DNA from 2 places in the Streptomyces sp. NPDC040718 genome. Region 2 is predicted to be linked to the other one. Evidence: predicted binding sites of a transcription regulator. Region 2 holds the regulator's gene; the other holds the start of a gene.

Region 1 (10,058 bases), on a different contig from region 2:
AACACCGAGTATGGGGTGCCCGCCCCGCAACCGAAAGCACCCGGAGGCCGCCATCCGCCGCATCACCCCATGGCGCGCGCTGCCCCCGCTGACCGCCGTGCTCCTCGGGCTGTGGGGCCTGCCGCGCGGTGCGGGCGGCGGGAGCATGTGGCGCGACGAGTCCACAACCTGGCAGGTGGCGCACCGTCCCCTCGGCGGGCTCCGGGAGCTGCTCGGGCAGGTCGACGCCGTGCACGGCCTCTACTACCTGCTGATGCACGGGGTCTTCGGCCTGTGGGACGGCGGCCTGTGGGCGCTGCGGCTGCCGTCCGTGGCCGGCACGGCCCTCGCCGCCGCCGGAGTGGCCGCGGTGGCGCACCGGCTGGCGGGGGAGCGGGCCGCGCTGATCGCCGGCACCGCGTACGCCGTGCTGCCGCCGGTGCAGGCGTACGCGCAGGAGGGGCGCTCGTACGCGCTGGTCGCGGCGGCCGTGGCCTGGGCGACGTACCTGATGCTGCGCGAGCGGTGGGCGGCCTACGCCGTGGTGCTCCTGCTGGGCTGCTGGCTGCACGAGTTCGCCGTACTGGCCGTGCCTGCGCACGCGTTCGCCGCGTGGCGGGCGCGGGGCTGGCGGTGGGCGGCGGGGGCGGTCGCCGTCGGACTGCTGCCGCTGGCCCTCGTGAGCGCGCGGCAGGCACAGGCGCAGCTGGGGTGGCTCGGCCGGCCGTCGTGGCAGGACTGGGCGGCGTACGCGGCCCTGGTGGCGGCGGTGGCCCTGCTGGCCCGGGGGACCGCCGACCGGGAGGCCGTACGGGTCGCCGTACCGCTCGCACTGCTGCCGCCGGGGGTGCTGATGGCCGTGTCGCTGGCGCACCCCCTGTACGTCGACCGGTACGTCCTCTACGCACTGGCGGGCCTCGCGGTGCTGGCGGGGGTGCGGGGGCGGCTGCCGCTGCCGTGGGTGCTGGTGGGGGTGCTGCTGCTGCCGGTCGGGGTGTGGTCGGCGTGGCTGCGGACCCCGGAGGCGCGCAAGGACGACGCCCTCGCCGTCGCGGCGGCGGTGCGGGAGCGGGCCCGGCCGGGGGACGCGGTGCTGTTCATGCCGTCACGGCGGCGGGAGTGGCTGCTGTCGTCGCCCGGGGTGTACGGCTCCGTCCACGACGTGGCCCTGTCCCGCAGCCCGGCCGCCTCCGGCACCCTCCAGGGCACGGAGCAGCCGCCGGACGCCGTCCGGGCGGCGGTCCTGGCCTCCCCGAGGGTGATCGCCCTGCTGGACCCGCCGGACCAGCCGCTGGACGCGTACCCGGCGGAGGCGGCGAAGCGCGAGGCGCTGGCGGCGGGGTTCGAGCGCTGCTCGGTGACGTCGGTACGCGGGGCACGGGTGGCGGTGTACGCCCGCCCGGGCACGTGCGGCTGAGGCGGGGGGCCATTGCCCACCCCGCCCCCTTGCCTGCGGGCCGGGGGCCGGTGGGCGGGGTCCTGACGGGAAACCCCCAAACCCTCTCTGATCCGGGCCCGCTGGGACTCCGGCGTCGTGGGGCCCCGGGCGGCCGGCCCGTTCCTCCAGGCGAATCCCGTTCCTGGCCCCGCCCGACCCCCCCGACCCACCCCGACCCGCCCCGCGCACGCATGGGCCAGGATGGGGCGCAGACCGTGTCCGATGCCGCCTCCGGAGGCCCTCGTATGCCCGTACCCGAGATACCCGGCCCCCTCGTCGGCAGCACCTGGCTCGCCGAGCACCTCGGTGACGTCGTGGTGTTCGACGCCTCCGTCGGGGCCCACCGCCGGGCGCCCGTGAGGATCCCCACCGCGCGCCCCTTCGACCTCGACGGCGCCCTCTCCGACCACGCGGCGGCGGCCCCGCACACCATGCCCTCCGCGGACGACTTCGCCGAGGCGCTGCGCGGGCTCGGCGTCGACGACTCCGACGCCGTGGTCGTGTACGACGGCGCCGGGATCTACTCCAGCGCCCGCGCCTGGTGGATGCTGCGCGCCATGGGCTTCGACCGGGCGGCCGTGCTGGACGGGGGCCTGCCCGCGTGGGCCGCCGCCGGGCTGCCCGTCGAGGCGGAGGCGGCGGCGTACGAGGGGCCGCGCGGCGGTTTCACCGCCCGGCCCCGTCGCGGGCTGCTGGTGGACTCCGGCACCGTTGCCGCCGCGCTCGCCGACCCGGCCGCCGCCGTGTTCGACGCCCGGACCCGCGAGCGGTTCGCCGGCGCCGCTCCCGAGCCGCGGCCCGGGCTGCGCGGCGGGCACATGCCGGGCGCGCTGAACCTGCCGTTCGGCGAACTGCGGGGGCCGGACGGCCTGATGCGGCCCGCCGGGGAACTCCGCGAGGCCTTCGGGGCGTTGGCCGGGGAACGGGAGCGGTTCTACTTCAGCTGCGGTTCGGGCGTCACGGCCTGCGTGCTCGCGCTGGGGGCGACGCTGGCCGGGTACGGGGAGACCGCGGTGTACGACGGCTCGTGGAGCGAGTGGGGCCTGCCCTCGGAGCTGCGGCCGGTGGTGACGGGGCCCTGAGGGGGGTGGGGCTAGCCCCACCCCGGTTTCGGGTACCTGCACCAGGGTGCGCCGGCCCCCTGGTCGGCAGACTCGTCGGCATGGAATCCCAGGCCCTCACCCGCACCGGCCGCACCGCTCTCGCCGCCACCGTCGCCGCCTCGGCCCTGCTGCTGTCGGGCTGCTCCTTCGTGGATGAGGCCAGGCTGAAGACCGCCGGGGCCGACGCCACCGTGACCGAGGCCGTCACGGCGGTGGAGCTGACGGGCCTTCGCCGGGGGTCGGTGGTGGTCACCCCGGGCAGCGGTTCCGGCGTCACCGTCCGCCGGGTCGTGCACTACCGGGGCGACACCGCGCCCGTGCCGGGGCAGCGGGTCTCGGGCGGGGTGCTGGGCTTCACCCACGGCTGCAGCGGCGACGGGGACAGCTGCTGGGTGGACTACCGGCTGGAGGTGCCGGCCTCGGTGAAGCTCAAGGTGGGCAGCAGCAGCGGAGACATCACGGTCACGGGCGTGGCCTCCGCCGAGCTGGACTCCTCCTCCGGCGACGTCCGGGCCGAGCGGATCACGGGCCCGCTGAAGATCCGTACCTCGTCCGGGGACCTGACGGCGGCCGACCTGTCCGGCCCGGAGTTCGAGTTCCGTACCGGTTCGGGCGACTCGACGGTCGGCTTCGCGAAGGCCCCGGCCTCGGTGTCCGTCACCACCGGCTCGGGCGACGTCACCCTGAGGGCGCCGCAGGCCCCGTACCGGGTGTCGGCCGACACCGCCTCCGGCGAACGGGACGTCACCCTCGGGGACGCACCCGGCGCCCCTTCCCGCATCGCGGTCCGCACCACCTCCGGCGACATCCGGCTTTCAGCGGCCTAGCCGCCGATCACCGCGTCGACCTCCACCTCCACCAGCCAGGCCGGGTCGATGAAGCGGGACACCTCGACGAAGGTCGTCACCGGGCGGATCGCGGCGAAGCGCTCACCGTGGGCCCGCGCGGCCTCCTCCCAGGTGGCCATGTCGGTGAGCATGATCCGGGTCCGCACGACGTCGGCGAGCGAGGCGCCGGCCTCCTCCAGGGCCCGCTCCGCGATGTCCAGGCAGCGCACCGTCTGGGCGTGGACGTCGCCCGGGCCGGCGGTGGAGCCGTCGTCCCCGATCGGGGCGGTGCCCGCGACGGCCACGTAGGGCCCCGTGCGGACCGCGCGGGAGAAGCCGATCCGGGGTTCCAGCGGGGAGCCCGAGCTGACGGTTCGTCGTATGTCTGTCATGGCGTCATGGCGTCATGGCGTCATGGCGTCATGGTGCTACGAGGGGCCCGCCGGAGGTGTTCGCCCCCGGCGAACGGGCGTTGGGGAACATTGCCGGACGCAGAAGCATTGAGTCGGCATAGCTCAACTTCACTGCCGGAGGGAAGATCATGGCTTCGACGTCCGTAACGCTCACCCTGCCCGTACTGCCGCTCGACGACGAGGTCGTGCTGCCCGGGATGGTCGTTCCCCTGGACCTGTCCGATGCCGAGGTGCGCGGAGCCGTGGAGGCGGCGCAGGCGGCGGTGGGCGGCGGGAAGCCCCGGGTGCTGCTCGTGCCGCGGGTCGACGGTAAGTACGCCGGGATCGGCGTGCTCGGGACCGTCGAGCAGGTCGGGCGGCTCTCCGACGGGGATCCCGGGGCGCTGATCCGCGGGCGCGGCCGCGTCCGGATCGGCGCCGGGACCACCGGGCCCGGGGCGGCGCTCTGGGTCGAGGGGGAGACCGTCGACGAGAAGGTGCCCGAACCGCTGCCCGGGGCGGTCGCCGAGCTCGTCAAGGAGTACAAGGCTCTCGCCACCAGCTGGCTGAAGAAGCGCGGCGCGTGGCAGGTCGTGGACCGGGTGCAGCAGATCGAAGGGGTGTCGGCGCTGGCCGACAACTCCGGGTACTCGCCGTTCCTGAGCGTGGCCCAGAAGGTCGAGCTGCTGGAGACCATCGACCCCGTCGCCCGCCTCCGCCTCGCCGTGAAGGCGCTCTCCGACCACCTCGCCGAACAGGACGTCGCCGAGTCCATCGCCAAGGACGTCCAGGACGGCGTCGAGAAGCAGCAGCGCGAGTTCCTGCTCCGCCGCCAGCTGGAAGCCGTCCGCAAGGAACTGCGCGAGCTGGGCGGGGAGAAGGAGGGCGAGGAGTCCGACGACTACCGCGCCCGCGTCGAGGCCGCCGACCTGCCCGAGAAGGTGCGGGAGGCCGCGCTCAAGGAGGTCGACAAGCTGGAGCGGTCCAGCGACCAGAGCCCCGAGGGTTCCTGGATCCGCACCTGGCTGGACACCGTGCTGGAACTGCCCTGGACCGAGCGCACCGAGGACGAGTACGACATCCAGGGCGCCCGCGCGGTCCTCGACGCCGAGCACGCCGGGCTGAACGACGTGAAGGACCGCATCACCGAGTACCTCGCCGTGCGCAAGCGGCGCGGCGAGCGCGGGATGGGCGTCATCGGGGGACGGCGCGGGGGTGCCGTGCTCGCGCTGGTGGGCCCGCCCGGCGTCGGGAAGACCTCGCTCGGCGAGAGCGTGGCCCACGCCATGGGCCGGAAGTTCGTCCGCGTCGCCCTCGGCGGCGTACGGGACGAGGCCGAGATCCGCGGCCACCGGCGCACCTACGTCGGCGCCCTGCCCGGCCGCATCGTGCGGGCGATCAAGGAGGCCGGGTCGATGAACCCGGTCGTGCTCCTCGACGAGATCGACAAGGTCGGCTCCGACTTCCGGGGCGACCCGGCGGCGGCCCTGCTGGAGGTCCTGGACCCGGCGCAGAACCACACCTTCCGGGACCACTACCTGGAGGTGGAGCTCGACCTCAGCGACGTGGTCTTCCTCGCCACGGCCAACGTCCTGGAGGCCATCCCCGAGGCGCTCGCCGACCGCATGGAGCTGGTCCGCCTCGACGGCTACACCGAGGACGAGAAGGTCGTCATCGCCCGGGACCACCTGCTGCCCCGCCAGCTGGAGCGCGCCGGCCTGACCGCCGGGGAGGTGGTCCTGGAGGAGGACGCGCTGCGCAAGCTCGCCGGCGAGTACACCCGCGAGGCCGGCGTGCGGACCCTGGAGCGGTCCATCGCCCGCCTCCTGCGCAAGGTGGCCTCCCAGCACGAACTGGGCGAGCGCGAGTTCCCCTTCGCCATCGGCGCGGGCGAGCTGCGCGGCCTGATCGGCCGGCCGCACCACGTCCCGGAGTCCGCCCAGGACCCCGCGGAGCGGCGTACCGCGGTTCCCGGCGTGGCCACCGGCCTCGCCGTGACCGGGGCGGGTGGCGACGTCCTGTTCGTCGAGGCCTCCCTCGCCGACCCGGAGACCGGCGCCGCCGGGCTCACCCTGACGGGCCAGCTGGGCGACGTCATGAAGGAGTCGGCGCAGATCGCCCTCAGCTTCCTGCGCTCGCACGGCGCGGAGCTGGAGCTCCCGGTCGCCGACCTGAAGGACCGGGGCGTGCACATCCACTTCCCGGCGGGCGCCGTCCCCAAGGACGGCCCGAGCGCCGGCATCACGATGACCACCGCGCTGGCGTCCCTGCTCTCGGGCCGCCAGGTGCGCACGGACGTGGCCATGACCGGCGAGGTGTCCCTGACCGGGAGGGTGCTCCCGATCGGCGGGGTCAAGCAGAAGCTGCTCGCCGCTCACCGGGCCGGGCTGACCACCGTGATCATCCCGAAGCGGAACGAGGCGGACCTGGACGACGTCCCGGGCGAGGTGCTGGAGGGACTGGAGGTGCACCCGGTGACCGACGTGCGCCAGGTCCTGGAGCTCGCCCTCGCCCCGGCGGTGGTGTCCTTCACCGAGGCCGCCTGATCCGGAAGGCGCACACGTCCACCGAGGGCCCGGAGTCCCCCATCGGCGGGGCCCCGGGCCCTCGGCGCACGCGCTGCGAAATACTGGTGCCGAACAGGGGTGCCACGGCGTGCCCCGCCACGGATGGGAGCGGCACGTGCACGGCAGCGAAGACCAGGAGTTCCTCGCCCTGGAGCGGGAGCTGTCCGTCTTCCTGCGGCGCGCCCGGGCCTCCTCCGGCGAGATGGCCCGCGCCCTGCACCCCGAGCTGGAGCCGGCCGCGTACGGGCTGTTGGTCCGGCTGGAGGCCGCCGGCCGCCAGCGGGCCACCGAGCTGGCCGCCTACTTCGGCGTCGGCAAGGCCACCATGAGCCGCCAGCTGCGCGCCCTGGAGGTGCTCGGCCTGGTGGCCCGCGAGCCGGACCCCGCCGACGGGCGCGCCTTCCTGGTCGGCCTCACCGAAGAGGGCCGGGAGCGGTTCCTGCGCGTACGCGGGGCCCGGCGCGAGCAGTACATGCGCAAGCTGGCCGACTGGGACCGGGGCGAGGTGGCGGAGCTGGCCAGACTGCTCAACCAGCTGAACTCCGGCGAGGAGTAGCCGCGGAGCAGCCGCCGCGGGCGGCGCTCAGAGCTCCGCGTAGACCGCCGAGGCGTCGTCGTGCCGCTTGTGGCGGGCCGGCGGGCGCAGCGGATCCGACTCCACGGCCCGGACCCGCCCGATCAGCCCCCGGGCGCCCTCCTTGCGCAGCACGTCCAGGCAGGCCGCCCAGTCGCCCTCCCCGAACGTGTCCGTCCAGCGGCTCGCCCCGTCCGTGAGCGCGGCCACCGCCAGCACCTCCGCGCGGGGGGTGCGGCCCGTGACGGCCCGGGCCGCGACCGCCGGGTCCGCGGCCGCCGTGAAGAAGCCCCCCTCGGCATTGCGCAGCGCGTCGGTCGCCGCCACCGAGCCGCGCACCCCGTCGGGCACCCGGTCCAGCCGGTCGTCCAGCACCGGCGTGACCGTGCCGCCGGGTCCGCGGAGCAGGAGCACGGAATCCGAGAGCACGAGGTGTTCCACGTACGACTCGTCCCAGCGGACCATGACCACCGTCGCCTGCGGGGTCCGCACGTGAGAAAGGTCACACGTGTCGCGGTGTGCGTCGGCGGTGTCGGCGATGGCCCGGGCCAGGATCCCCTCCAGGGGCATGTCCCGCCGCGATCCGGACAGTTCGGTCAATCGGCCGCCGAGCCGGGTGGAGAACCAGGGCACTCCGTGCGCGCATCCGTCGTCCCCGCGCGGCGGGGTGACCCCGTCCAGGACGACCACGACGCCGCCTCCCGACGCAGGTGCCGACGCCGACACCCAGTCCTGGTTGGGGTGTTCCGGGTTGCCGGGTTCGGAGGCCAGGTCGATGCGCATGCGGACATTCTGCCCGTCGGGGCCCCCTGGAGGCCGGAAGGTCCGTACCAATGGTGGAAATGGCGGGGCCGGCCGCCCGGAGGGCCCGCCCGCCCGCTCCCCGCGAAACGTGGGCGGGCATATTGCCAAAGCCCGCCGCGTTCTTTCAACCGCCCGTCCATGCCGGGCCCCTGGCACGCGGTGCCCGAGTTGGTCGGCCACTCCTCCGTGATGTTCACTCCTTCGAGTGGCCGGGTGGGCGATGTGCGGCTCTCCTCCCAACACACTGCGAAGGTCTGAGGCGGTACGAGGGGGCAGGGGGCGTTTACTTGTTGACCGGCCGTTACCTCGGCCACACGAGTAGACGAGCACGAGCACACGTACAGGATTGCGAGCACCGGTGTCTAAGAAGCGGTCTCGGAAGAACGGCACCGCCAGCGCCGACGGACCCGCCAACGCAGGACGGCGCGTACGCGTCCGCAGCAGGCTGGTGGTCGGAGTAGCAGTCGCCGGACTCACCGTCCTCGCGGCAGGCACCCCCGCCGTCGTTTCCGCCACGAGGGAACTGAACGACTCCCAGCGCCTGGTCACCCTGGCGGAACAGACGCAGCACGCCCTCACCCTCGCCCACCTCCTCGGCGACGAGCGCGACGCCGTCGTCGAGTACGCGGCCAAGGGCCGGCCCGGCAACGCCAAGGCGCCCGTCGACGAGCGCACCGCGCGCACCGACCGGCAGATCGCCGAACTCCGCCCGGAGGCCGACGCGGAAGTCGCCCGCGCCCTCGGCAAGGTCAAGGCCGTCCGCGCCGAAGCCGTCGACGGCAAGGGCACCGCCCTCGCCGCGCACCAGGCCTACGCCGGCCTCCTCACCGAACTCCTCGCACCCGGCGACCGGCTCGCGGAACTCACCCCGCCCCGCGCCGAGGACGCCCTCGCCGTCACCCGGCCCATGGCCCCCCTGGGCCAGGCCGTGGACCAGGCGTCGGCCACCCGCGGGCTGCTGCTCGCCGCCCTGGCCGTCCCGCGCGCCGAGCAGGCCCCGAACGCCGCCGTCGCCGACGAGCTCACCGGCGCCGCCCAGCGCTCCCGCGTCCGCGAACAGGCCGCCCTCGACGACTTCACGCGCGCCGCCCGCCCCGCCGTACGCCAGACCCTCGCCGCCACCGTCACCGGCCCCGAGGTCAAGGCCGCCGACGACCAGCTCAAGCGCCTCACCGAGCGGTCCACCCTGACCCCGGCCGAGCGCAAGGCCACCGACGCCACCGCCCTCGCCACCACCCTCACCGCCCGCATCGACCGGATGCGCTCGGTGGAGTCCACCCTCGCCGGCGACCGGGCCACCGCCTTCACCAAGCTGCGCGACGACGACGTGACCCGGATGGAGCTGCTCGTCGCCGGACTCGGCGTCCTCTTCCTCTTCGTCATCGGCTTCTCCACCGCCGTCGCCCGCTCCCTCACCAGACCCCTGTCGGTGCTGCGGCGCGGTGCGGAACGGCTCGCGACCCCCGAGGGCTCGCAGGAGCCCGTCCGCTTCACCGGCCGCAACGACGAGTTCGCCGAGGTCGTACGCCACCTCAACGCGGTCCGCGACCAGACCGTCGCCCTGCACACCAAGGTCGCCGGGCTCGACGCCGACCGCCGCCGCCTCATCGGCCGCAACGAAGCCCTCTCCGGCGGCCGCGAGGCCCTGGAGGAGGAGCTCGCCAAGCTGCGCGCGGGACTCGAAGAGCACCGCCGCATCATGTCGACGACCTCCGTCTCGCTCTCCCTGCGCACCCTCGGCCTCGTCGAGCGCCAGCTCGCCGTCATCGAGGAACTGGAGTCCAAGGAAGGCGACCCGGACCGGCTCGCCACCCTCTTCAAGCTGGACCACCTGGCGACGGTCATGCGCCGCCACAACGAGAACCTGCTGGTCCTCGCCGGACAGGAGCACGGCCACGGCCAGAGCCTGCCCGTGCCCCTGGTCGACGTCATGCGGGCCGCCGTCAGCGAGATCGAGCGCTACGAGCGCGTCGACCTCGCCGCCATGCCCTCTTACACCCAGGTCGCCGGGCACGCCGCCGACGACATCTCCCACGTCCTCGCGGAGCTCCTGGAGAACGCCACGACGTTCTCCCCGCCCGAGGCCAAGGTGAAGGTGTCCGGCTGGCTGAACGACGCCGGCGACGTGGTCCTGTCCGTCGTGGACGAGGGCATCGGCGTCACCGAGGACCGCCTGGCCTCCCTCAACACCCGCCTGTCCACCCCCGACGCGTACGACGAGGAACCCGAGGCCGAACACGGTCTGGGACTCGGCCTGTACGTCGCCGGCCGCCTCGCGGCGCGCCACGGCGTCACCGCCGAGCTCCGCGCCGGCCGGCACGGCGGCCTGGAGGCCCTGGTCGTCGTCCCCGAGGCGCTGCTGCCGGACGCCCCG
Region 2 (10,058 bases):
GGGGACAGCTGGGTGTACGACTTCTCCACCGGCAGGCTGATCGAGCGGTACGAGGCGGAGAAGCCGGCGAAGGCGGAGCCGTCGAAGATCGAGCGGGCCGTCCCGAAGGGCGGCGTGAACGCCGGCGCCGCGGGGCCCTCGGACCCGAAGGCCGACACCCCGCTGCTGCTGGCCGCGGGCGGCGGCATGGCCGCGACGGGCGCGGCGGGCCTCGGCTTCGCGATGCTCCGCCGGAACCGCGGCAACGACTGATACGCGGAACGGCCGGTCCCCCTGAGGGGACCGGCCGTCCTACTGCCGTGTTCGGGCGGGGGCTACTTGGCCGCCTCGGGCTTCGCCCCGTCCTTGCCGTCGGCCGCGGGAGCCGCAGCCTCGGCCTTGTCCTCGTCCGCAGCCCCGTCCTTGGCCGCAGCCTCGTCCTCGGCGGGTCCGTCGGCCTCGACCGGAGCCTCGGCCTCGTCCTCGGCCTTGGCCGGGGCCTCCGCCTCGGCCGGAGCGTCGCCCTCGGCCTTGTTCGGAGCCTCCGCCGTGACCTCGGCCTCGGTGTCCGTCTCCGGCTTCGCCGCGGGAGTCTCGTCGTCGGCAGCCTCGGTCTCCGCGGCGGCCTTGTCCTCGGCCTTCGGCTCGGCGTCGGCCTTCGGCTCGGCGTCGGCCTTCGGCGCCGCCTCGGCCTTGGCCGGAGCAACCGCCTTGGCCTCGTCCTCGGCCGGAGCCTCGGCCTCCGCCTCTTCCTTGGCCTCGGCCTCCGGCTTCGCCTCTTCCTCGGCCTCGGCCTCAGCGGCCGCCTTGGCCTCCGCCTCTTCCTTGGCCTTCGCCTCCGCGGCGGCAGCCGCCTCGGCCTTGGCTTCGGCCTCTGCCTTGGCCTTGGCTTCGGCCTCTGCCTTGGCCTTGGCTTCGGCCTCCGCCTTGGCCTTGGCCTTCGCCTCGGCTTCCGCAGCCGCCTTCGCCTCGGCCTCCGCGGCGGCAGCGGCCTCGGCCTCCGCCGTCAGCGCCGCCAGTTCCTCCTCCGTCGGCTCCGGGGCCTTCACCGACTCCAGCAGCAGCTGCGCCACGTCCACGACCTGGACGGACTCCTTCGCCTGGCCGTCGTTCTTCTTGCCGTTCACCGAGTCGGTCAGCATCACCAGGCAGAACGGGCAGGCCGTCGACACGATGTCCGGGTTCAGCGAGAGGGCCTCGTCGACGCGCTCGTTGTTGATGCGCTTGCCGATCCGCTCCTCCATCCACATCCGCGCGCCACCGGCGCCACAGCAGAAGCCCCGCTCCTTGTGGCGGTGCATCTCCTGCTGCCGCAGCCCCGGCACGGCGGACATGATCTCGCGCGGCGGCGTGTAGACCTTGTTGTGCCGGCCCAGGTAGCAGGGGTCGTGGTACGTGATCAGACCGTCGACCGGCGTCACCGGCGTCAGCCGGCCCTCGTCGATCAGGTGCTGGAGCAGCTGCGTGTGGTGGATGACCTCGTACTCGCCGCCCAGCTGCGGGTACTCGTTGGCGATGGTGTTGAAGCAGTGCGGGCAGGTGGAGACGATCCGCTTCGCCGACTTCGGCTTCTTCGTCGCCGGGTCGTCGTCGTCCTCGCCGAACGCCATGTTCAGCATGGCCACGTTCTCCTGGCCCAGCTGCTGGAACAGCGGCTCGTTGCCCAGGCGGCGCGGCGAGTCACCGGTGCACTTCTCGTCGCCGCCCATGATCGCGAACTTGACGCCCGCGATGTTCAGCAGCTCCGCGAAGGCCTTCGTGGTCTTCTTCGCCCGGTCCTCCAGGGCGCCCGCGCAGCCGACCCAGTACAGGTAGTCGAACTCCGAGAGGTCCTCCGCGTCCTTCCCGATGATCGGGACCTCGAAGTCGACCTCCTTCGTCCACTCCACGCGCTGCTTCTTGGCCAGACCCCAGGGGTTGCCCTTCTTCTCCAGGTTCTTGAGCATCGTGCCCGCCTCCGACGGGAACGCGCTCTCGATCATCACCTGGTAGCGGCGCATGTCGACGATGTGGTCGATGTGCTCGATGTCGACCGGGCACTGCTCCACGCACGCACCACAGGTCGTGCAGGACCACAGCACGTCCGGGTCGATGACGCCGTTCTCCTCGGCGGTGCCGATCAGCGGGCGCTCGGCCTCCGCCAGGGCGGCCGCCGGGACGTCCTTGAGCTGCTCGGCGGTCGCCTTCTCCTCGCCCTCCATCGTCTTGCCGCCGCCCGCGAGCAGGTACGGGGCCTTCGCGTGCGCGTGGTCGCGCAGCGACATGATCAGGAGCTTCGGGGACAGCGGCTTGCCGGTGTTCCAGGCGGGGCACTGCGACTGGCAGCGGCCGCACTCGGTGCAGGTGGAGAAGTCGAGGATGCCCTTCCAGGAGAACTGCTCGACCTGGGAGACGCCGAAGACGTCGTCCTCGCCCGGCTCCTCGAAGTCGATCTCCTTGCCGCCGCTCGTCATCGGCTGGAGGGCGCCGAGCGCCGTCGAACCGTCGGCGTTGCGCTTGAACCAGATGTTCGGGAAGCCGAGGAAGCGGTGCCAGGCCACACCCATGTTGGTGTTGAGCGAGACCGTGATCATCCAGATGAAGGAGACGCTGATCTTCACCATCGCGGTGAAGTAGATGGCGTTCTGGATGCCGCTGAACGAGAGCCCCTTGAAGGCCAGCACCAGCGGGTACGAGGCGAAGTACGCCGGCTCGTACGACTCGACGCCGTGGATCGCGCCCTCGAGGCCGCGCAGGGCCAGGATCGCGAGGCCGATGGTGAGGATGACGTACTCGACGAAGTACGCCTGCCAGGCCTTCGAGCCGGCGAAGCGCGACTTGCGGCCGGCCCGCGAGGGAAGGTTGAGCAGGCGGATCGCCATCAGGACGACGATGCCGACGACCGTCATCACGCCGATGAACTCGGTGTAGAGCTCGAACGGCAGGAAGTCGCCGACGATCGGCAGCAGCCAGTCCGCCTGGAAGAGCTGGCCGAAGGCCTGCACCAGGGTGGGCGGCAGCGTCAGGAAGCCGATCGCGACGAACCAGTGCGCGAAGCCGACGATGCCCCACCGGTTCATCCGGGTGTGGCCGAGGAACTCCCTGACCAGGGTGATCGTTCGGTCCTTCGGGCGGTCTGTGCGGCTGCCCGCCGGTACGGGTTGGCCGAGCTTCACGAACCGGTAGATCTGCGCCACGGCTCGGGCGATCAGCGCGACGCCGACCACGGTCAGGACCAGCGACACGATGATCGCGGCGAGTTGCATGGGAGGGCTCCTCGGGCGGGACTTACTAAGCGGTAACTTATTGAGTCAAGGCTTGAGGTTACCCAGTTCCAGCGCCGCACTGTAGGTGAGCGTGCGGTGATCTGTGTCGCTCAGGCATGCCTCTGTCGGTAGGCCGCCCGAGGGGTCTGCGCGAGGATCGCGAGATCCATCCCCAGCCAATGGCTCTCCACATAGTGCCGGTCCAGCAGGGCCATCTCCTCCCAGGGGAGGTCGGAACGTGCGCTGACCTGCCACAATCCGGTCATTCCGGGACGTACGAGCAGCCGTTCCGGGTGGTCGGTACGGGCCTCGGGGCGCGGCCCGACCAGCGACATCTCGCCGCGGGCCACGTTGAGCAGCCGCGGCAGCCCCTCCAGGGCGCACCGGCGCACCAGCTCGCCCGCCCGCCCCGCCCCCTCGGTGCGCAGCCGCCAGGCGCGGAAGGGGCGCCCGCCGAGCCCGAGCGCGGGGTCGCGTACGAGGACGCCCGCGCGGGTCACCGCGTACAGCAGGGCGGCCGCCGCCAGGGCCGGGACGGCGCACAGCGGCAGCAGGACCGCCGCGCCGACGAGGTCGAAGACCCGCTTCGCCGGTGGCCCGGCCGGCCATCGCACCGGCGTCCGGGTCGGGATCCGCGTCCGGAGCCGGAGCCCTGGCCGGGCGGTGAGGGGGTGCGGCAGAGGCATGCCAGCACGCTGCCGGACGCCCGCCCGGCCCCCGGTGCGCCGCGCGGTCGCGCCCCGCGCCCGGAACCCGTTCGGCTGCGGGCCGTCCGCCGGGACTCCGCCCCGGAGCCCGCGCCTCGATCGCCGGCGGGCCGGATCCCGTACCGGCCCTGAGCGTAAGCGCAGCCTAAAGGTTGAGCCCCCAAGGCTCACCTCTGTTGACGCCGACGCGGCGTTACGGCACTCTTGAGTCTGTTCCACTCAAGTCAGCTGGAGGAATCGAAATGGCACGTGCGGTCGGCATCGACCTGGGCACCACTAACTCCGTCGTCAGCGTTCTCGAAGGCGGCGAGCCCACCGTCATCACCAACGCCGAGGGTGCCAGGACCACGCCGTCCGTCGTCGCCTTCGCCAAGAACGGCGAGGTCCTCGTCGGCGAGGTGGCCAAGCGCCAGGCGGTCACGAACGTTGACCGGACCATCCGCTCCGTCAAGCGCCACATGGGCACTGACTGGAAGATCAACCTGGATGGCAAGGACTTCAACCCGCAGCAGATGAGCGCCTTCATCCTGCAGAAGCTGAAGCGCGACGCCGAGGCGTACCTGGGTGAGAAGGTCACGGACGCGGTCATCACCGTTCCCGCCTACTTCAACGACTCCGAGCGCCAGGCGACGAAGGAGGCCGGCGAGATCGCGGGCCTGAACGTCCTGCGCATCGTCAACGAGCCGACCGCCGCCGCCCTGGCGTACGGCCTCGACAAGGACGACCAGACCATTCTCGTCTTCGACCTCGGTGGCGGCACCTTCGACGTGTCGCTCCTGGAGATCGGCGACGGTGTCGTCGAGGTGAAGGCCACCAACGGTGACAACCACCTCGGTGGCGACGACTGGGACCAGCGCGTCGTCGACTACCTGGTGAAGCAGTTCGCCAACGGCCACGGCGTCGACCTGTCCAAGGACAAGATGGCGCTCCAGCGCCTGCGCGAGGCCGCCGAGAAGGCGAAGATCGAGCTGTCCTCCTCCACGGAGACCTCGATCAACCTGCCGTACATCACGGCCTCCGCCGAGGGCCCGCTGCACCTGGACGAGAAGCTCACCCGCGCCCAGTTCCAGCAGCTGACCGCGGACCTGCTCGACCGCTGCAAGACCCCGTTCCACAACGTCATCAAGGACGCCGGCATCGCGCTGTCCGAGATCGACCACGTGGTCCTGGTCGGCGGCTCCACCCGCATGCCGGCCGTCGCCGAGCTCGTCAAGGAGCTCACCGGCGGTCAGGACGCCAACAAGGGCGTCAACCCGGACGAGGTCGTCGCCATCGGCGCCACCCTCCAGGCCGGTGTCCTCAAGGGTGAGGTCAAGGACGTCCTGCTCCTCGACGTGACCCCGCTGTCCCTCGGCATCGAGACCAAGGGCGGCATCATGACCAAGCTCATCGAGCGCAACACGACCATCCCGACCAAGCGGTCGGAGATCTTCACGACGGCCGAGGACAACCAGCCGTCCGTGCAGATCCAGGTCTACCAGGGCGAGCGCGAGATCGCGGCGTACAACAAGAAGCTCGGCATGTTCGAGCTGACGGGCCTGCCGCCGGCCCCGCGCGGCGTCCCGCAGATCGAGGTCTCCTTCGACATCGACGCGAACGGCATCATGCACGTCACGGCCAAGGACCTTGGCACGGGCAAGGAGCAGAAGATGACCGTCACCGGCGGCTCCTCGCTCGGCAAGGACGAGGTCGACCGCATGCGCCAGGAGGCCGAGCAGTACGCGGACGAGGACCTGCGCCGCAAGGAGGCCGCCGAGTCCCGCAACCAGGGCGAGCAGCTCGTCTACCAGACGGAGAAGTTCCTCGCGGACAACGCGGAGAAGGTCCCGGCCGAGGTCAAGACCGAGGTCGAGACGGCCGTCACCGAGCTGAAGGACAAGCTCAAGGGCGAGGACACCGCCGAGATCCGCACCGCGACCGAGAAGCTCGCCGCGGTCAGCCAGAAGCTCGGCCAGGCCATCTACGCCGACGCCCAGGCCGCCCAGGCCGCCGGCGGCGCGGGTGACGCGGGCCAGGCCAAGGCCGACGACGACGTCGTCGACGCCGAGATCGTCGACGACGAGAAGCCGAAGGGCGGCGCTGCCTGATGTCGGAGGAGACCCCGGGTTTCGACGAGAAGCCTGAAGTCCCCACCGGCGCCGACGACGCGGAGCCGAAGGCCGCCGACTCCTCCAAGGAGGAGGACGAGGCGGCCCCGGCCGGGGACAAGGCTCAGGACGTCGCGCTCCTGGCGCAGCTGGACCAGGCCCGTACCGCGCTCGGCGAGCGCACCGCGGACCTCCAGCGGCTCCAGGCCGAGTACCAGAACTACCGTCGCCGCGTGGAGCGGGACCGGGTCGCCGTCAAGGAGATCGCGGTCGCGAGCCTGCTGACGGAGCTCCTCCCGACCCTGGACGACATCGGCCGCGCGCGGGAGCACGGCGAGCTGGTCGGCGGCTTCAAGTCGGTGGCCGAGTCGCTGGAGACCGCCGCCGCCAAGATGGGGCTGCAGCAGTTCGGCAAGGAGGGCGAGCCCTTCGACCCGACGATCCACGAGGCCCTGATGCACTCGTACGCGCCGGACGTCACCGAGACGACGTGCGTGGCGATCCTGCAGCCGGGGTACCGCATCGGCGAGCGCACGATCCGCCCCGCGCGGGTCGCGGTGGCCGAGCCCCAGCCGGGCGCGGCACCCGCCGCGAAGTCCGAGTCCGGTGACGGCGACACGCCGTCCGACAAGGACACGGATGCCCCCGACAAGGGCTGACGCACACCATGTAGGGATCCGAGAGGAGGGACACCGGGGATGAGCACGAAGGACTTCGTCGAGAAGGACTACTACAAGGTCCTCGGTGTCCCGAAGGACGCCACCGAGGCCGAGATCAAGAAGGCGTACCGGAAGCTCGCCCGCGAGTTCCACCCGGACGCCAACAAGGGCGACGCCTCGGCCGAGGAGCGCTTCAAGGAGATCTCCGAGGCGAACGACGTCCTCGGCGACGCCAAGAAGCGCAAGGAGTACGACGAGGCCCGCGCGCTGTTCGGGAACGGCGGCTTCCGCCCCGGCCCGGGCGGCGGCTCGTTCAACTTCGACCTGGGCGACCTGTTCGGCGGTACGCAGCAGGCCGGCCAGGGCGGCTTCGGCGGCGGCCTGGGCGACGTCTTCGGCGGTCTGTTCAACCGCGGCGCGGGCGCCGGTGCGGGCACCCGCACCCAGCCGCGCCGCGGCCAGGACGTGGAGTCGGAGGTCACCCTCTCCTTCACGGAGGCCGTGGACGGCGCGACCGTGCCGCTGCGGATGTCCTCGCAGGCTCCCTGCAAGGCCTGTTCGGGCACCGGCGACACGAACGGCACCCCCAGGGTGTGCCCGACCTGCGTCGGCACCGGCCAGGTCTCCCGGGGCAGCGGCGGCGGCTTCTCGCTGACCGACCCCTGCGCGGACTGCAAGGGCCGCGGCCTGATCGCGGAGAACCCCTGCGAGGTCTGCAAGGGCAGCGGGCGCGCCAAGTCCTCCCGCACCATGCAGGTCCGGATCCCGGCCGGCGTCTCCGACGGCCAGCGGATCCGGCTGCGCGGCAAGGGCGCTCCGGGCGAGCGCGGCGGCCCGGCGGGCGACCTGTACGTGGTGGTGCACGTCGGCACCCACCCGGTGTTCGGCCGCAAGGGCGACAACCTCACGGTGACGGTCCCGGTGACCTTCGCCGAGGCCGTCCTGGGCGCCGACATCAAGGTGCCGACGCTGGGCGGCCCCCCGGTCACCCTGAAGCTCCCCCCGGGCACCCCCGGCGGCCGCACCATGCGGGCCCGCGGCAAGGGCGCGGTCCGCAAGGACGGCACCCGCGGCGACCTGCTCGTCACGGTCGAGGTCGCGGTTCCGGCGGAGCTGTCCGACAAGGCCCGCGAGGCCCTGGAGACGTACCGGGACGCGACCGGGTCCGAGGACCCGCGCGCCCTCCTGTTCGAGTCCGCGAAGGGAGCATGACATGGACGGCCGCCGACGACAGCCCCGCTTCGGCGAGGGGGCTTACCAGCTCACCGACGAGACCCCGGTCTACGTGATCTCGGTGGCCGCCCAGCTCTCGGGCCTGCATCCGCAGACCCTGCGCCAGTACGACCGGCTCGGCCTGGTCTCCCCGGACCGTACGGCCGGCCGCGGCCGGCGGTATTCGGCCAGGGACATCGAACTGCTCCGCACGGTGCAGCAGCTGTCCCAGGACGAGGGCATCAACCTGGCCGGGATCAAGCGGATCATCGAACTGGAGAACCAGGTGGCCGCGCTCCAGCAGCGCGTGGCCGAGCTGTCCGCAGCCGTGGACGGGGCGGCCGCCGCCCTCCAGGCCCGCGAGGCCCAGGTGCACGCCTCGTACCGCCGCGACCTGGTCCCGTACCAGCCGCCGATGCCGGGCAACGCGCTGGTCGTCTGGCGCCCCACCAAGCGTCCGGGCGACTGACCCGCCGACCGCGCCGTGAAGGCCCCGTCGGGCCCCTCCCACACGGGAAGGGGTCGAACGGGGCCTTCCGTGCGTCCGGGGGCCCCTGACGGCCGCCTGCGGGCTCCTGTCAGCCCTCGGGGAGCTGTGCCGGGTTCGGTCCGTGCAGGATCCCGGACTGGGCGATGAGGTAGCCCAGTTGGGCCCTGCTGCCGCTGCCCAGGGCGGCGGCCAGCTTCGCGATGTGCGCGCGGCAGGTGCGCACGTTCATTCCCAGCCGGCGGGCGATCGCCTCGTCCACGTGGCCCTCGATCAGCAGCTGCGCGATGGAACGCTGCACTCCCGAGATACCATCCGGGTTGTGCGTGTAAGTGACCTCGTCACCCAACGGCACGGCTCTGCGCCAGAGTTGCTCGAAGACCTTGATGAGGTAGTCCACCAGGCCCGGGTGCCGCAGCTCCAGGGCCACCCGCCGGTCGTCGCTGGCGGGGATGATGGCCACCGTGCGGTCGAAGATCATGAGACGCTCTATCAGCTCCTCCAGCGTGCGGATCTCGACCTTTCCGGCGGAGATCCGGTCCACGTAGGCGAGCGTGCCCTGGCTGTGCCGCACCGTGTGCTGGTAGAGCGTGCGGATGCTCACCCCGCGGTCGATCATCGGCGTGGCCCGCTCCAGGGACTCGCTGAGCACGGAGGTCGGCCGGGCGCCACCCGGCTGGACGGTCAGGGCCTCGGTGTGGCACTCCGCGGTGGCCAGGTCGATGGCGGCGTTGATCTGGTCGAATCCCTCCAGCACCGTGATGGCGTGGGTGTTGGCGGGGCTCTGGGCGCTGATGGTGAGGAACGGCTCGAATGCGTCGGTGAGATCTACGGCGGTGCGCCTGCGTTCCTGGATCTCGCGTTCGATCGGATGGAGCCGCTGGGCCAGTGCGATGGACGGGGGAACCGCGCGCAGCTGGTTCGCGTCGTCCGGGTCGGGTCGCAGTAGCGCGAATTCGAGCAGGCAGGGGGCGTTCGCGACCTCGCCGCGGGCGACGCGGCCGGTGCTCAGGGCGGCCGCGTAGAGTCGCGCCCCCTCGGCGCACATCTCTGTGACGGGGTGGCGATGTGTCGGGTTTATGTCACTTTTGGGCAAATCTCCACCCCCCAGGGTCCTGAACATGTAAGAACATGATGCATCGTCCCTGTGGCACTGACGTGCCTGAATGAGCCATCGTCTGTCAGTGCGGGGGAGAGGATTCCATCAAGTGAGGACGAAGCCGACCATGTATAAGAGAATGCTTCGCTCGGCGCTTGCCGTTGTTTTCTCCGCCGTTGCGGTCTTTGGGGCAGTCGTCGCCGTCGACGGGGACGCGGGGAGCGCTCAGGCTGCCGCCGGTCCGTCGGCCGGGACGGCGGTAGAGAGCGATTTCGGCTGGAACAGCATCCCTGCGAAGGCCTCCTGATGACCCCGGACGACCGCGACTTCCGCCGCGAAATGGCATCCGCGTACCGCTCCGGATGGCAGTTCATAGACCTCGCCACGGCGATCCCCTACGCCGGCGATTCGTTGATGGTCACTCTTTTCGGCCAGCCGATCGTCGTCGTGCGCGAGGAGGACGAGGACGTCCGCGCCTACCGCTGTCTGCGCCGCCCCCGGGGCGCACCGCAGCCCGTCCGCTGCGAAGTGCGGTACGGAATGGTCTTCGTCAACCTCGACCAGCGTGACCACCAGCTCTTCG

The links. Region 2 encodes HspR, which represses chaperone genes until heat shock. Its sites were predicted from a motif close to TTGAGNNNNNNNNNCTCAA; they were not measured.
Region 1: a site for HspR is predicted at 3,848-3,866, ahead of lon (endopeptidase La). Genes of this name have one in related genera too.

The regions. Positions count from the first base shown of each region.
Region 1 is NZ_JBVIXO010000001.1:455,368-465,425, reverse strand. Features, by position in the region: gene ACZ597_RS02095 (glycosyltransferase family 39 protein) at 11-1,396, shown strand; gene ACZ597_RS02090 (sulfurtransferase) at 1,663-2,499, shown strand; gene ACZ597_RS02085 (DUF4097 family beta strand repeat-containing protein) at 2,580-3,347, shown strand; gene ACZ597_RS02080 (RidA family protein) at 3,344-3,739, opposite strand; gene lon (endopeptidase La) at 3,889-6,285, shown strand; gene ACZ597_RS02070 (MarR family winged helix-turn-helix transcriptional regulator) at 6,395-6,862, shown strand; gene ACZ597_RS02065 (protein phosphatase 2C domain-containing protein) at 6,890-7,663, opposite strand; gene ACZ597_RS02060 (sensor histidine kinase) at 8,043-10,058, shown strand, end outside.
Region 2 is NZ_JBVIXO010000002.1:202,996-213,053, reverse strand. Features, by position in the region: gene ACZ597_RS06250 (hypothetical protein) at 1-252, shown strand, start outside; partial or broken gene ACZ597_RS06245 (heterodisulfide reductase-related iron-sulfur binding cluster) at 966-3,224, opposite strand; gene ACZ597_RS06240 (sugar transferase) at 3,335-3,910, opposite strand; gene dnaK (molecular chaperone DnaK) at 4,174-6,018, shown strand; gene grpE (nucleotide exchange factor GrpE) at 6,018-6,677, shown strand; gene dnaJ (molecular chaperone DnaJ) at 6,717-7,889, shown strand; gene ACZ597_RS06220 (heat shock protein transcriptional repressor HspR) at 7,891-8,358, shown strand; gene ACZ597_RS06215 (helix-turn-helix transcriptional regulator) at 8,468-9,499, opposite strand; gene ACZ597_RS06210 (hypothetical protein) at 9,585-9,782, shown strand; gene ACZ597_RS06205 (Rieske (2Fe-2S) protein) at 9,782-10,058, shown strand, end outside.